DNA from 3 places in the Sodalis sp. RH15 genome. Region 3 is predicted to be linked to each of the others. Evidence: riboswitches for the same ligand, from Rfam matches in the RefSeq annotation. Region 3 holds a riboswitch; each other region holds the start of a gene.
The links. Region 3 has a riboswitch for thiamine pyrophosphate ahead of thiM (hydroxyethylthiazole kinase). Riboswitches for the same ligand answer to the same signal wherever they lie in the genome.
Positions count from the first base shown of each region.

Region 1: another riboswitch for thiamine pyrophosphate. It lies ahead of thiC (phosphomethylpyrimidine synthase ThiC); the one in region 3 lies ahead of thiM (hydroxyethylthiazole kinase).
Region 2: another riboswitch for thiamine pyrophosphate. It lies ahead of thiB (thiamine ABC transporter substrate binding subunit); the one in region 3 lies ahead of thiM (hydroxyethylthiazole kinase).

Region 1 covers NZ_CP178738.1:5,939,293-5,943,945, forward strand. Annotated here, with positions in the region: gene hemE (uroporphyrinogen decarboxylase) at 1-602, opposite strand, end outside; gene nudC (NAD(+) diphosphatase) at 621-1,421, opposite strand; gene rsd (sigma D regulator) at 1,515-2,036, shown strand; TPP riboswitch at 2,147-2,260, shown strand; gene thiC (phosphomethylpyrimidine synthase ThiC) at 2,363-4,282, shown strand; gene thiE (thiamine phosphate synthase) at 4,279-4,653, shown strand, end outside.
Region 2 covers NZ_CP178738.1:4,943,085-4,947,737, reverse strand. Annotated here, with positions in the region: gene thiQ (thiamine ABC transporter ATP-binding protein ThiQ) at 1-96, opposite strand, end outside; gene thiP (thiamine/thiamine pyrophosphate ABC transporter permease ThiP) at 83-1,690, opposite strand; gene thiB (thiamine ABC transporter substrate binding subunit) at 1,666-2,646, opposite strand; TPP riboswitch at 2,690-2,808, opposite strand; gene sgrR (HTH-type transcriptional regulator SgrR) at 2,846-4,507, opposite strand; gene sgrT (glucose uptake inhibitor SgrT) at 4,616-4,653, shown strand, end outside.
Region 3 covers NZ_CP178738.1:4,459,221-4,463,873, reverse strand. Annotated here, with positions in the region: gene ACL2XO_RS20265 (helix-turn-helix transcriptional regulator) at 240-971, shown strand; gene ACL2XO_RS20260 (hypothetical protein) at 1,272-1,619, shown strand; TPP riboswitch at 1,649-1,749, shown strand; gene thiM (hydroxyethylthiazole kinase) at 1,789-2,583, shown strand; gene thiD (bifunctional hydroxymethylpyrimidine kinase/phosphomethylpyrimidine kinase) at 2,580-3,383, shown strand; gene ACL2XO_RS20245 (hypothetical protein) at 3,330-4,244, opposite strand; gene yegS (lipid kinase YegS) at 4,410-4,653, opposite strand, start outside.

The DNA of each region.
Region 1 (4,653 bases), 1.5 Mb from region 3:
ACGCCGGCGCGAATCTGGGCGTTCAGATAAAGCGTGACGCTATCCGCCAGTTTGTCCAGCAGCAGATGCAGGCTCTTCGGTTCCGTATACATCAATTTTTTGATTTTGGTGAAGGATTTGCTGCTGCCGCCTTCGACCATGTAGGTTGCCAGGGTCCAGGGACTGCCGGAGAAGCCGATTAAAGGCACCTCGCCGCGCAGATTTTTTCGGATGGTACGCACCGCGTTCATGACATACACCAATTCCTGCTCGGGATCGGGAATGGGTAATTTTGTTATGTCGCCGAAAGATAAGAGGGGCCGCTCGAAACGCGGCCCCTCTCCCTGTTCAAAAAAGAGTCCCAATCCCATGGCATCGGGGATGGTCAGAATATCGGAAAACAGAATCGCCGCGTCAAGGGGATAACGCCTTAACGGCTGCAGCGTCACCTCGCAGGCCAATTCAGCGTTTTTGCACAGCGACATGAAATCCCCGGCCTCGGCGCGGGTCGCCTGGTATTCCGGCAGGTAGCGACCGGCCTGCCGCATCATCCAGACCGGGGTCATATCCACCGGCTGGCGCAGCAGGGCGCGCAGGTAACGATCGTTTTTCAATTCATCCATGCTGGATTTCCTTTGTTATTAACGGGTTGTCGCAATAGAGCTGTCGGCATCCCGATCCGCGCGACATAGGGCCACCGTATCCTCGATTAACCGGCGGGCCACGGTGCCCGGCGGCGGCAATAACGGCAATGCATCGTAACGATACCAGCCGGCATCCAGGATCTCGCTGTGATCGGGGGTGATGTCGCCACCGTCATACTCCGCCATAAAAGCCATCATCAGCGAATGGGGAAAAGGCCATGGCTGAGAGGTGACATAGCGTACATTCTTCACCTTCACCTTGGTCTCTTCCATGACCTCGCGGGCCACCGTTTGCTCCAGCGTTTCACCCACTTCGACGAATCCGGCCAGCACGGTATAGATGCCGCCGCGATGGCGGGTATGCTGGGCCAGCAAAATTTCATCGCCCCGGCGAATCGCAACTATAATGCATGGAGCGATTTGCGGGTAATAGCGTTCATGGCAATGATCGCACAGGCAAGCCCACTCTTTGCCGCTAATGCGCATGGTATGTCCGCAGTAGCCGCAAAACCGGTGGGCCCGGTAGAATTCCGCCAGTTGGACACCCCGCCCCGCCAATTGGAACAGGCCGGGGTCTTGGTCAATGATCTGCCGGACCGATCCCATATCCCGGGGCATGGTATGGCGTACCAGCCAGGCGGTAGACCCTGCCCATTCGCCGATGGGGGTTGCAGTAAACCCCTGCAGCGACCAGGCGGAGGCCAAACCAAACGGCAATTCCCCTTGGGGTAACCACAATTTGCTGTTCTGGCTGACGACCCACCAGCCGTGTTCGTTACCGCTGAGTTCTTGTTCCATTTTAGTTGCACTACCCCTTTTTCACTGGCAATCTAGAATTTAGCTTTAAAAGATAAATAACGCAGCGTTACTTTTATTACATCGGAGTCTGTCATGTTAAACCAGCTGGAAATCTTGGCTCAACGGGTTGGCGGCAGTAACGAACTTATTGACCAATGGCTGGTGGCCCGCCGGGGCTTACTGGTTGCTTATTACCATCTCATCGGTCTTAAGCCCAACAAAGAAAAGCATACTCCTCTGGATGAAAACGCGCTGGACGACTTTTGCCATCATCTCGTGGACTATCTGTCCGCCGGCCATTTTCATGTGTACGATCGTATCGTGCCGGAGGCGGACGAAAGCGGTCCCAACCGTCTTTTAATAACGCAGATCTACCAGGCTTTGCAGGAAAATACGCAACAAATCATGTCGTTTTATGACAGCCAATTTGAGACCGCCGTGGATCATGACAACTGCATGGAGTTCCAGGAAGCCCTTTCCGGCGTCGGCGAGGCGCTGGGCACCCGGTTTTCGCTGGAGGACAAGCTGATTCAAAAGGCGTTGGAGCACCGAGCGGACTATCGGCCCTCGGAACCCGCCGCCAATAATGACCCGGATGCCTCGCGCCTGGCTTAGCGTCGGGTCTGAGCATCCTTTTCGGCTCATCTGAGCCGCAACGCTGACCAATCGCCCCGGCGTCAACGAGTAGGGGCACTTTGTCAGCAAACGTTGGCTCGTGATGAGCCGGTATCTTGTCGGAGTGCCTAGCGCGTACATTACGCCAGGCTGAGACCGTTAATTCGGGATCCGCGGAACCTGATCGGGTTAATACCCGCGAAGGGAACAAGAGTAATTCAACGCCAAGAATCATCGTCGATCGACATATGATTCCAGCCCTGTCTTATTACTCCCGTAGCGCTCCGGACAAGCAATTTTCCCTAACTTCTTTATAAGGAATTGCTATGTCTCTACCCACCACTCCTTCCCGCCGCGAACAGCGGGCACAGGCCCAGGATTTTATCAACCGCCTGAAAGGCGAGGCGTTCCCCCAGTCCCGCCGCATTTATTTACAGGGCAGCAGTGCCGATATCCGGGTGCCGATGCGTGAAATACAGCTCAGTCCGACCATGATCGGCGGTGATAAAAGCGCCCCCCGATATGAACAGAACGAGCCGGTGCCGATATACGATACCGCCGGACCCTATGGCGACCCGGAGATATCCATTGACGTACGCGCCGGTTTGTTTCCGTTGCGTGCCAACTGGATCGAACGCCGGGCGGATACCGAAACCGTCAGTGAATTAAGCTCTCGTTACAGCGGGGAGCGGCGTGCCGACGACGGTCTGGATGAAATCCGTTTTGCACCGGGCCATATGCCGCAGCGCGCCAAACCTGGGCGCTGCGTCACACAGTTACATTACGCCCGGGCGGGTATCGTGACGCCGGAAATGGAGTTCATTGCGCTGCGTGAAAACATGGGCCGTGAACGAATCCGCGGCGAAGTGCTATTGCAACAGCATCCCGGCCATGGCTTCGGCGCCGAGCTGCCGGAAAATATCACGCCGGAATTCGTGCGGCGGGAGGTTGCCGAGGGCCGCGCCATCATCCCCGCCAATATCAACCATCCCGAATCGGAGCCGATGATTATCGGCCGCAATTTTCTGGTGAAGGTCAATGCCAACATCGGCAACTCGGCGGTAAGTTCTTCCATCGAAGAAGAAGTGGAAAAACTGGTATGGTCCACGCGCTGGGGCGCGGATACCGTAATGGATCTCTCCACCGGACGCTATATCCACGAAACACGGGAATGGATACTGCGCAACAGCCCGGTCCCCATCGGTACGGTGCCCATCTACCAGGCGCTGGAAAAGGTCAACGGCGTGGCGGAGAATCTGACCTGGGAAACGTTCCGCGATACCCTCTTGGAGCAGGCGGAACAAGGGGTGGACTACTTTACCATTCATGCCGGCGTGCTGCTGCGCTATGTGCCCATGACCGCCAAACGGTTAACCGGCATCGTCTCCCGCGGCGGTTCCATTATGGCGAAATGGTGTTTGTCACATCACAAGGAAAGCTTTCTGTATGAACATTTCCGCGAAATCTGCCAAATCTGCGCCGCCTATGATGTAGCGCTGTCGCTGGGCGACGGCCTGCGCCCCGGCTCCATCCAGGACGCCAACGATGAGGCGCAGTTCGCCGAACTCTATACCCTTGGCGAGCTCACCAAAATCGCGTGGGAATATGACGTCCAGGTCATGATAGAAGGCCCCGGCCATATCCCGATGCATATGATTCGCCGCAATATGACCGAGCAGTTGGAGCACTGCCACGAAGCTCCCTTTTACACTCTCGGACCGCTGACAACCGATATCGCCCCCGGTTATGACCATTTTACCTCCGGCATCGGCGCGGCGCTTATCGGCTGGTTCGGCTGCGCCATGCTGTGCTACGTCACGCCCAAGGAACATTTGGGCCTGCCAAATAAAGAGGACGTGAAGCAAGGGCTAATCACCTACAAAATCGCCGCCCACGCTGCGGATCTGGCCAAAGGCCACCCCGGCGCGCAAATTCGCGATAACGCCATGTCCAAGGCGCGTTTTGAATTCCGCTGGGAAGATCAGTTCAACCTGGCGCTGGACCCCGCCACGGCACGCGCATACCACGATGAAACCCTGCCCCAGGAGTCCGGTAAGGTGGCGCATTTTTGTTCCATGTGCGGTCCTAAGTTCTGTTCAATGAAGATTTCCCAGGAAGTCAGGGATTATGCCGCCGCTCAGGCCATCGACGTTCAGCAAAGCGGCATGGATACGATGTCGGCCGAATTCCGCGCCCATGGCGGGGAAATCTATCTGACGCCCACTGAAGAGGGGATAGCTAAATGAATGCACTCAACGCACCTTTTGCCCCCACCGCCCATCGGCTGGGGCTCTATCCGGTGGTGGACTCCCTGGCCTGGATAGTCCGTTTGCTGGACGCAGGCGTCACCACCCTGCAGCTTCGGATCAAGGATCGGCCGGACGAGGCGGTAGAACCGGATATCGAAGCCGCCATCCTGCTGGGCAGGAAATACCAGGCCAGAATATTCATTAACGACTACTGGCGGCTGGCGGTGAAACACGGCGCTTACGGTGTGCATCTGGGCCAGGAAGACCTGGATACCGCCGATCTGTCGGTTATTCAGCGCGCCGGCCTGCGCCTGGGCCTCTCCACCCATGACGATCAGGAACTGGCTCGGGCGTTGTCGTTCCGGCCC
Region 2 (4,653 bases), 480 kb from region 3:
CCCGAGCACCGCGACCTTTTCACCCGCCGCCAGCCGCAGATCGAAACGCATCGGCAGATGACGGTAAAGATAGGTCACGTTATCAAGCTGGATCATGGGACTCCGAGAGTTTTTCAATGACGGAAAACAGTATAAAGCACAACAGCAGCAGGACCAGCGCGCTCACCGCTCCGTCCTGACTGTGGTAGGCGCCGATTTGCTGATAGAGGTAGTAAGGCAGGGTGCGGAAATGTTCGTTGCCGAACAGGGCCACCACGCCGAAATCCCCGATGGAAAGAATGCTGGCAAAGGCCATCGCCCGTCCGAGGGGCTGTCGCAGCGCCCGCCACTCCACCACGTTTAACCGCGCCGCGCCCCGGATGCCCAGGGACAGGCACAGACGGTTGTAGCGCTCCGCCACGTCCAGCATCGGTGTTTCCAGAATTTTCAACGCATAGGGTACGGCCATCAGGGCGTTGGTCAGTATCACCAGCCCATAGGGTGACTGCGGTAGCCCGACGCTGTTATTGGCCAGCAGAAAGAAGCCGGCGGCCAGGACAATGCCCGGCATCGCCAGGATCAGCATGCCGCTCAGGTCGAGCATCTGCGCTCCCCATAAAGAACGGCGTAACCGCAGTTCCCGGCTGCTCCATAACAGCATCAGCGTTAGGGTAATACACAGCAGGCCGGCGCCGAGGGCAATCCGTAACGAGGTGAGCATGGCCGACCATAAGGCTGGCCGGGCCAGGGCCGAGGCAAGGTCGCGGTTGATACCGTCGGCGACCACCGCCAGCAAGGGGGGCAGCAACAAGAGCAATGCCATGACGATAACGATCCCGTCGATGATTCTTCCCCGGTGCCTGTCGCGGGGATTGCGCCAGGCTGACGGCCGGGTGTCCCCCACCGGAAAAGCCTTGGCCAGACGCTGGCTGAACAGTACCAGGCCCAGGCAGCAGATCATTTGCAGCAATGCCAGCAGCGCCGCGCGGCCGGGATCGTAGTCGTAGCTCAGCGCTTGGTAAATGGCCAGTTCGATGGTGGTGGCTCCGGGCCCGCCCCCCAGGGATAGCACGGTGGCGAAACTGGCGAAGCACAGCATAAAAATCAGCGCCGCCGCCGGCAGTAGCTGACGGCGCAACCAGGGCCACTCCAGCAGCCGGAAAAAATTCCAGCCGCTGATATTGAGCTGTGCCGCCAGCTGGCGCTGTTCCACCGGGATACTTTCCAGTCCCTGTAGCAGCAGCCGCGTCGCCAGCGGCAGGTTAAAAAAGACATGGGCCAGCAGGATACCCGGCAAACCATAAGGGGAGAAACCATAAGGCAAGTGCAGCGCCGCGCTTATCTGCGCCAGCCAGCCCTGGCGGCCGTAAACGTCCAATATACCGAATACCGCCACCAGCACCGGCATCACCAGCGTCATGGCGCAAAAGCGCAGCAGCAGCAGGCGGCCGGGGAAACGACGGCGAAAAAGCGCCCGGGCGAGAAAAATCGCCGGCAAGACCGACAGTACCGCCGACAGCAGCGCCTGCCAGAGGGTAAAACGCAGCACATGGCGAAGATAGCCGTCGGTCAGCATATCCCGCCATTGAGTGGCCGGGGCATTGATCCATAACGCGCCCACGGCCGACAGCGCAATGGCGGCCAGCAGCGCGGCCGCCAACAGTCCCGGCCACAGCCAGCGGGGGATTATTGGCTGACGGCGCGCAGCCATGTCTGGGTCCAATTGTTCCGTTGTTTCGCCACTTCCTGCGGCGTATAGGACAGCGTTTTTTGCGGCGGCTGGTCAAAACCGGCCGGCAGCGGAGTCTTTATCACCGGGTACATCCAGTTGCCGGTGGGGATGGTCTGCTGGAAGGCCGGCGTCACCATAAAATGCATAAACTGCTGCGCCAGCTCGGGATTTTTACTGGCGGCCAGTTGGCCGGCCACTTCCACCTGCACATAATGCCCTTCGCTGAAGGACGCGGCGGCGTAATTATCCTTTTTCTCTTCCACTATATGGTAGGCCGGCGAGGTGGTGTAGCTGAGCACCATATCCGCTTCCCCTTTCAGGAACAGCCCATAGGCCTCGCTCCAGCCCTTGGGCACGGTAACGGTCTTTTTCGCCAGACGTTGCCAGGCCTGTGGCGCGTCGTCGCCATAGACTTTTTGCACCCACAGCAGTAAACCCAGTCCGGGGGTGCTGGTGCGGGGATCTTCATAGATGATTTTCAGCGGCGCCGGGCCATCGATAAGCTCATGCAGGCTGGCGGGGGGATTTTTAAGCTTGTTTTTATCGTAGACAAAGGCGAAATAGCCGTAATCAAAAGGCAGAAAAGTAGCGTCATGCCAGCCGCCGGGCAGGGTAAGTCCTGCGGTATCCACGTTATGAGGTTTAAACAGATGGGTATCCTGGGCGGCCTGGATCAGATTATCATCCAACCCTACCACCACATCCGCACTGCTTTTTTTCCCTTCGATGCGCAGGCGATTGAGCAGCGCGACGCCGTCTTCCTGGACGATGAATTTCAGTTCACAGCCGCATTGGGCTTCAAAGGCCTTTTTGATAGCCGGGCCGGGGCCCCATTCGGAGGCGAATGAATCATAGGTGTAAACCGTCAATACGGGTTTTGCCCATGCGGGTATGGAAGCCAGTAAAATAAGGGAAGGTAACCATTTTTTTATCACGTTGCGCTCCTGAAAAGAAGTATGGCAAAGGAGTTCTGAGGCAGCGCGGCGCGCTCTCAAATCCCTTCGCCGGTATTAACCGGATCAGGTTCGACGGGTGTGGTCTCAGCGAAATTCACCGGCGGCATAGCGCCGGTGAATTTCGCACCCCGTTGAGAACGCGTTCATTGTAATGGGTTTGTTCGCCTCTTGACAGCGTTTAGGAATCCGGCGGCGCAAACCAGGCGGATTTGAAATCGAACCAGCCGAGGGCATTCATGCGCACGCCGCGCATGCTGCGTTGCCCTTGCAATATCATCCGGTGGTGAAACAGAGGGTGCAGGCGATAATCGGTGACCAGCGCGCTGCACCACTCCGCCAGCGGTAATTGCCGGCTGCGCCAGGTTTGCGCTATCCGGGCGAAATCAGTTTGCAGGCAGTGATGCAGTAACGGCATTTCATAGAAGGTCGCGAACAGCGAGAATTCCAGCGGCGGGGAGAAGTTGGCGCTGCCAAGCCAAATGTCGCTCTGCGCCGCGCCCTGATGCCAGGCTTCGTAGTTCAGGGTGTTGACGGTCAACTGGATATCCAGTCGCGCCAGGACCTCGGTCAAGGCGCGGCATAAATCATCAAATTCGGAATGAGCGTGGTAAACCGTCAGCCTGAGATGGGTCAGTCCCGACGGTTTCGGGCGCGCCTCGGCGACCTTGTTGTGGTGCCAGCGCGGCAGGATACCGTAGGCCGGCGACCAGTAGTGCTGATAGGCCGGTCCGGCCTGCACCAGCATGGATATCGGGTCGATGTTTTCGCAGAGCCAGCGGCGATGTTCCGGGTTTTGCATCAGCGGCGAGCGCTGGTCGAACAGAATAAAATAGCAGCCGTCCCCCAGGCGGGTTTCCAGCTCATCATGGCCGCTGTCGTCCCCTTGCAGTTGCACCCCTGAGTAGGTCAGCTCAGCGGTAAGATCCGGCAATACCCAGATATTCACCTCATCAATCAGCGCTCGATAGCCGAAATAGTCATCAAAAGCCCGGATTTTCAGCTGGCTCGGGCCATTGTTGACCACGGCATAGGGCCCGGTGCCGATGGGACGTCGGGTAAAATCAGGTAATGTTTGCCACTCCTGCGGCAAGATCATGGCCGATACGCTGCTCAGTAGCCAGGGCAGCCATTCGTCCGGCGCGGACAGGGTGATATCAACGGTATTGGCGGTGGCCGAGCTGACGCTATCCAGATGGCTGAACAGCGGCTGGTCTTTCAGGCGCAGCAGCGACAGGCGCACATCGTCGGTGGTCAGCTCGCGTCCATGATGAAAATGAATGGCCGGGCGCAGATAAAAACGCCAATGGAGCGCCGAGACCCGCTGCCAATGGTGGGCCAGATCCGGCTCCAGTTCCCCATTTTCCTCATTTATCCGGGTCAGGCCGCTGAAAATCTGCCGTACCACATGGTTCTCCGAGCGGCGCAGCGGCGTGCCGGGCAGCAAATTTTGCAGTGAACGATAGTAGAGGACCCGCAGAATATGCTTGCCTTGCCGGAAGCTGCGGCCCACATGGGACAACAGCATCTGGCGCACTACATCTTTGTCCCCCACCAATTGCACCAACTGGTCGATGCGATCCTGCTCCAGCAGGTCTTCGGCCCGCTGCTGTTGCAACGCCAGGCCGGTATAAAGAAACCGGAGATGTGAGTGTTTGCCGCGTCCGGCCTGGGAACGCCACTCCAGCCAGCCCATATCCTGCATCGCTTTCAGCAAGGAACGGACATGGCGCCGAGAGCAGCTGAGCACCAGCGCCAAATCCTGCAGAGTGGTCTCTTGCTCCTGCCCCTGGCAGCTTTGCCACAGGCGGATAAATTGCTGATGCAAGCGGGATGAAGTCATAAAAGAGGAACTCTCCTTCGAAAGCCGTCTATTTTTCTTCCGCTATAATAAGCCGATAATGCTTTTGTCGAAAGGGGAGCATCGAATGGAGGCGACGGGGGCAAACAGATGAAAAAAACGACGTTACGACGATTCTATCAATGTTA
Region 3 (4,653 bases):
CCGCGGTTTCGGCCGGTAACAACGGACCGCCGGGCGGCGGGAGGCGGCGACGGTATTAAGGTATCAGTGGGTCAATTTTCCTAACAGATAAGGATATCCCTTGTTCTATTAGTAGTTGCATCAATACCTGGCCTCTTATATTATCGAAAATCCTCTTGAAATTAACCTTTCAGCCAGTCATTAATTACCTGGCGGGAATATTAAATGATGAGTATTAGTTAATATTGCAGGCATAGATTATGGAAAAATCAGTTGAAAACAGCCAAGATGTTTTTATCACAGCCATGAAAAAAGAACTTAAGCTCTATCTTATCCAGATTTTCAAGAATACTCATGTTTTTTGTTTTGCTTACTTAATGATGAACAAATCACACAGTTTTCCTGCCTCTATAATATCCGATTATCCGGCGGGCTGGATTAATCAATATAAAAACCATGGCTATCAAAAAATTGATCCGGTCATGATCATCGCATGCCGGAAATTTTCGCCATTTATTTGGCCTGACAATCCGGCGATAATCCATCAGCACAGTTTTTTCAATCTGTCGAAATTTTATCGTCTGAACAGCGGTTATACCTTCACGTTGCATGACGGCGACGACAATCTGGCGACGCTGAGCCTCACCAATCGCACCGGCAGCTCGGATTTTTATCGTATCATCGAGCAAAATAAGGAAAAATTCCAGATGCTGTTGATTACCACCCATGAAAAAGTGATCAATTTTATGCGCGCCGAAATGCGCGCTATGCAGCCTTACGGCGGCCCACCCACCCATGCACTGCTATCGCCCAGGGAAAAAGAAGTATTATTCTGGGCCAGCGCGGGTAAAACCTATGGCGAGGTGGCCACTATTCTTACCATCAGAGAAGGAACGGTAAAATTTCATATAAGAAATATTATTGATAAGCTTGGCGTTGTCAATGCTAAACATGCCATTAGCCGTGCCATGGAGCTCAAGCTTTTCAGTTAATGCTTTATGAACGATAAGGTTGGATAATATTATCTTCGCTGGTCTTGTGTGTTCTGTTTTATTATCCAAAATAAAAATTATTTAATTTTTATTAAACCAGATCCATATATTGATGTGCTAATTACATTCATTTTCTCAGGGTTTCACCTCGGAAAGCTAAAACCTGATGTTTATTGTAGCTGCGTTTATACCCTCTCTTTTAATCTAATCGGACGGGATACCGGCGCCGCGAAGTTGTAGACAGTGTCGGTAATAGACATTGAAAATACAGCAGGAAGCAAATAGGATTGATTATATTACATGTGTAAAATTATTGCCTCTTATCTGCTTTTTTTATTCCCATTGACGGCCTTCGCCTCCAATGTTGTTGATAAAGAGGTGCTGCAACGCATTTTGAATAACGTTTCCCATGAGTGCCTTGGCAATCCGGCCTGGCCAATCTCCCTGCCGGTGGATAACGATCCCTGGCTCTTGGGCCGTCTCGAGGCCTTGGCCGAGTCGGGGCTGGTTCAGCCGGCCTGGCTTGATAATCGCCCCGTCTGGCTGTTGACCCCCACCGGCGCAGGTTCCTCGCCTCGCACCGGCGATGGGTGCATCGGCCGGATGCTGTTGCGGCATGGCTTGCAGGAAGTCCCCTGCGATCGTTGATCTTTTCTTCCCGCACCCGGATAATCAACAGACTTGACTCGGGGTGTCCGTTGTTACGCAGCGGACTGAGATTTAACCCGCATAACCTGATCTGGATAATGCCAGCGTAGGGAAGTCACGGCGTCCCTTCCTCCGGATCCCGTCTTCTTAAACGCCGGCTGGGAGCAATATGACTGTACAACCTATGGAATTTCCCGGCCTGACCGCGGCCGCCTCCCTTGATTTGCTTCGGCAGCATGCGCCGCTGGTGCATTGCTTGACCAATGACGTGGTGCAGGCTTTTACCGCCAATACCCTGCTGGCGCTCGGCGCCGCGCCGGCAATGGTGGTCGATCCGGAAGAGGCGGCGCAATTCAGCGCCGTGGCCGATGCCCTGCTGGTGAATATCGGCACGCTGCGCCGCCGCCAGGCGGAGGCCATGCTGGCCGCCGTCCAGGCCGCTAACGAGGCCGGCACTCCGTGGGTACTCGATCCGGTGGCGGCGGGACCTCTTGCCTATCGAACCGGGTTCGCCCATAGTCTCCTGCCGCTGCGCCCGGCCGCCATCCGCGGCAATGCCTCCGAGATCCTGGCCTTGGCCGGCGAGAGCGCTCTGGGACGCGGCGTGGACAGTGCCGATGATTCCAGCCTGGCCCTGTCCGCCGCCCGGAAGCTGGCCACGGACTATCACACGCTGGTGGCGGTAACAGGACGGGTGGATTTTGTCACCGACGGGGAGCGGATATGGTCCATCAATGACGGCCATCCGCTGATGACCCGGGTGACGGGGACCGGCTGCGCGTTATCGGCGGTGGTGGCGGCCTTTTGCGCGCTGCCGGGGGATCGTTTGTCGCACGTGGCCGCCGCCTGCAAAGTCATGGCCCGCGCCGGCCGGCTCACCGCGGCTGACGTCAAGGGGCCCGGCAGTTTTGCCGTGGATTTCCTTGATAGACTCTATACTCTCCAGGGAGAGCAGCTGCAATGAGCCGCATCCGGAATCTCTTGACCATCGCCGGTACCGATCCCAGCGGCGGGGCCGGCATCCAGGCCGATATGAAAACCTTTTCGGCCCTCGGCGCTTACGGCACCACGGTAATTACCGCCCTGGTGGCGCAAAATACCCGCGGCGTGCAATCCATCTATCCCATCACTCCTGAGTTTGTAGGTGAACAGCTGGACTCGGTGCTCAGCGATGTGCGTATCGACAGCGCCAAAATCGGCATGCTGGGGCAGGGGGATATCGTCCGGGTAGTGGCGGAAAAACTCCGGCGATATCCCATCCCCTTCGTGGTGCTGGACACGGTTATGGTGGCAAAAAGCGGTGATTTCCTGCTGGCGCCGGATGCGGTGTCGGCGCTAAGGGATGAACTGTTGCCGCTGGCATCCATCATCACCCCCAACCTGCCGGAGGCGGCGGCATTATTGAACTGCCCGCCGGCAGACGATGAAAGCGGCATGCGTGAGCAGGGCCGGGCGCTGCTGGCGTTGGGTTGCCGGGCGGTGGTGATGAAAGGCGGCCATCTGCATGGAGAATCCAGTCCCGATTGGCTGATTACCGCCGACGGGGAGCTGCGGTTCGATGCCCTGCGGGTCAATACCCGCCATACCCACGGCACCGGCTGTACGCTGTCCGCCGCGTTGGCGGCGTTGCGCCCGCAATATGACGACTGGGAGCAAACCCTGCGGGCGGCGAAAGCCTATTTGCAGCAGGCGTTGCTGCATGCCGATGATTTAGAGGTCGGGCAGGGGATTGGACCCGTCCATCATTTCCACCAGTGGTGGTGACATGCCGGTTAACACACCTTCGGCGTAGCTCAACAGCGAGCGGGCATATTGCAGATGGCGGGCGTCGAAGACGTTAAGCGGATAGTGTTTCTCGGCGCGGTGGGGACGAATGCGCAGCGAAGGCACGAGTTTGTCCTGCTTTTTATCCGGTACCGCGGTAAAGATATATCCCGGCTGCAGGCGGTTGTCTTCATCGCGCCATAATAACTGCAATGACGGATAGGGGGGGTTGGAACGGGCGATAAAAACGTTGCCGGACCAAAAGCCCTCGAACAGTCCGTCCTTTTGCAGGCGCTTCTCTTCGAAAACCGGTGCGTTGACCCATGCGGTCAATGCCGCAGGAGTAATGGCCTGTTCCAGCTGTTTCCACAGCGGGCAGCCGTTTTCCAATTGCCAGCAGGCTAAACCGATATAGTCGTTTAGCGCCTGCCAATCCTGTTCCAATTTAAGTTTTAACGACTTGTCGAACAGGTTGCGGTATTGGACGATGGGACTGCGCAGCTCACCGATGGTGTCATAGGTAATCAAGGTGGCATTGCGCGGCTTGCGGCGCAGCGATAACCAGAGAAATATTTTGGGGATGCGAAAGGCGATGGACTGCACGCTAAGACGGTATTGATTCTCCTTGGACAGCACAAAGCCGTTGGAGGTACCGCGCTTTTCGCGATAATTGTGAATCACCACCACGCTGTCTTCACCCATCCATCCGGTGACGTAATGTTCTTTATCGCTGTCGGTGAGCTTCAGGTCATCCACCATGGAGCAAATGTTCTTTTCGTCTAACGTCGACAGGGGATGTGTCTCTTTGGCGCTGTAATAAAGGCTTTCTGGCATGGGTAGGTCGGGTGAAAAAGCTTGCATTATAATTTCCTGGGTAAGCGATATGCCATATAACCTTCATCTTTCAAGTTGCAGCCGGCACAGCTGCAACTTGAAATCTATTGCGTACAGATTACCTTAAGTTGTTATACAAATTCTTTACCCACGCGCCTTTGACGGCCAATATTGTGCGTAAGATCAAAATCTTTATGCCAATAACGGGCATTGCGGCGGCAAACGGCATGAGAGCGCCGCCGGCAGCACTTTGATCCGGAATTTTTTTCCTCTCAGCGGTTCACCGTCCAGATTGAAGGTGACCTCATGGGGCGCGATTATCTCCAGCCAGGGCAGAGTGGCGGAAACGATATGCGGATTCTCGGTGTCGGTGGAGAGGCTATTGAGCAGTATTGGCAACCACTCTTCCACGGCGAAGATACGCAACTGCAGCTTA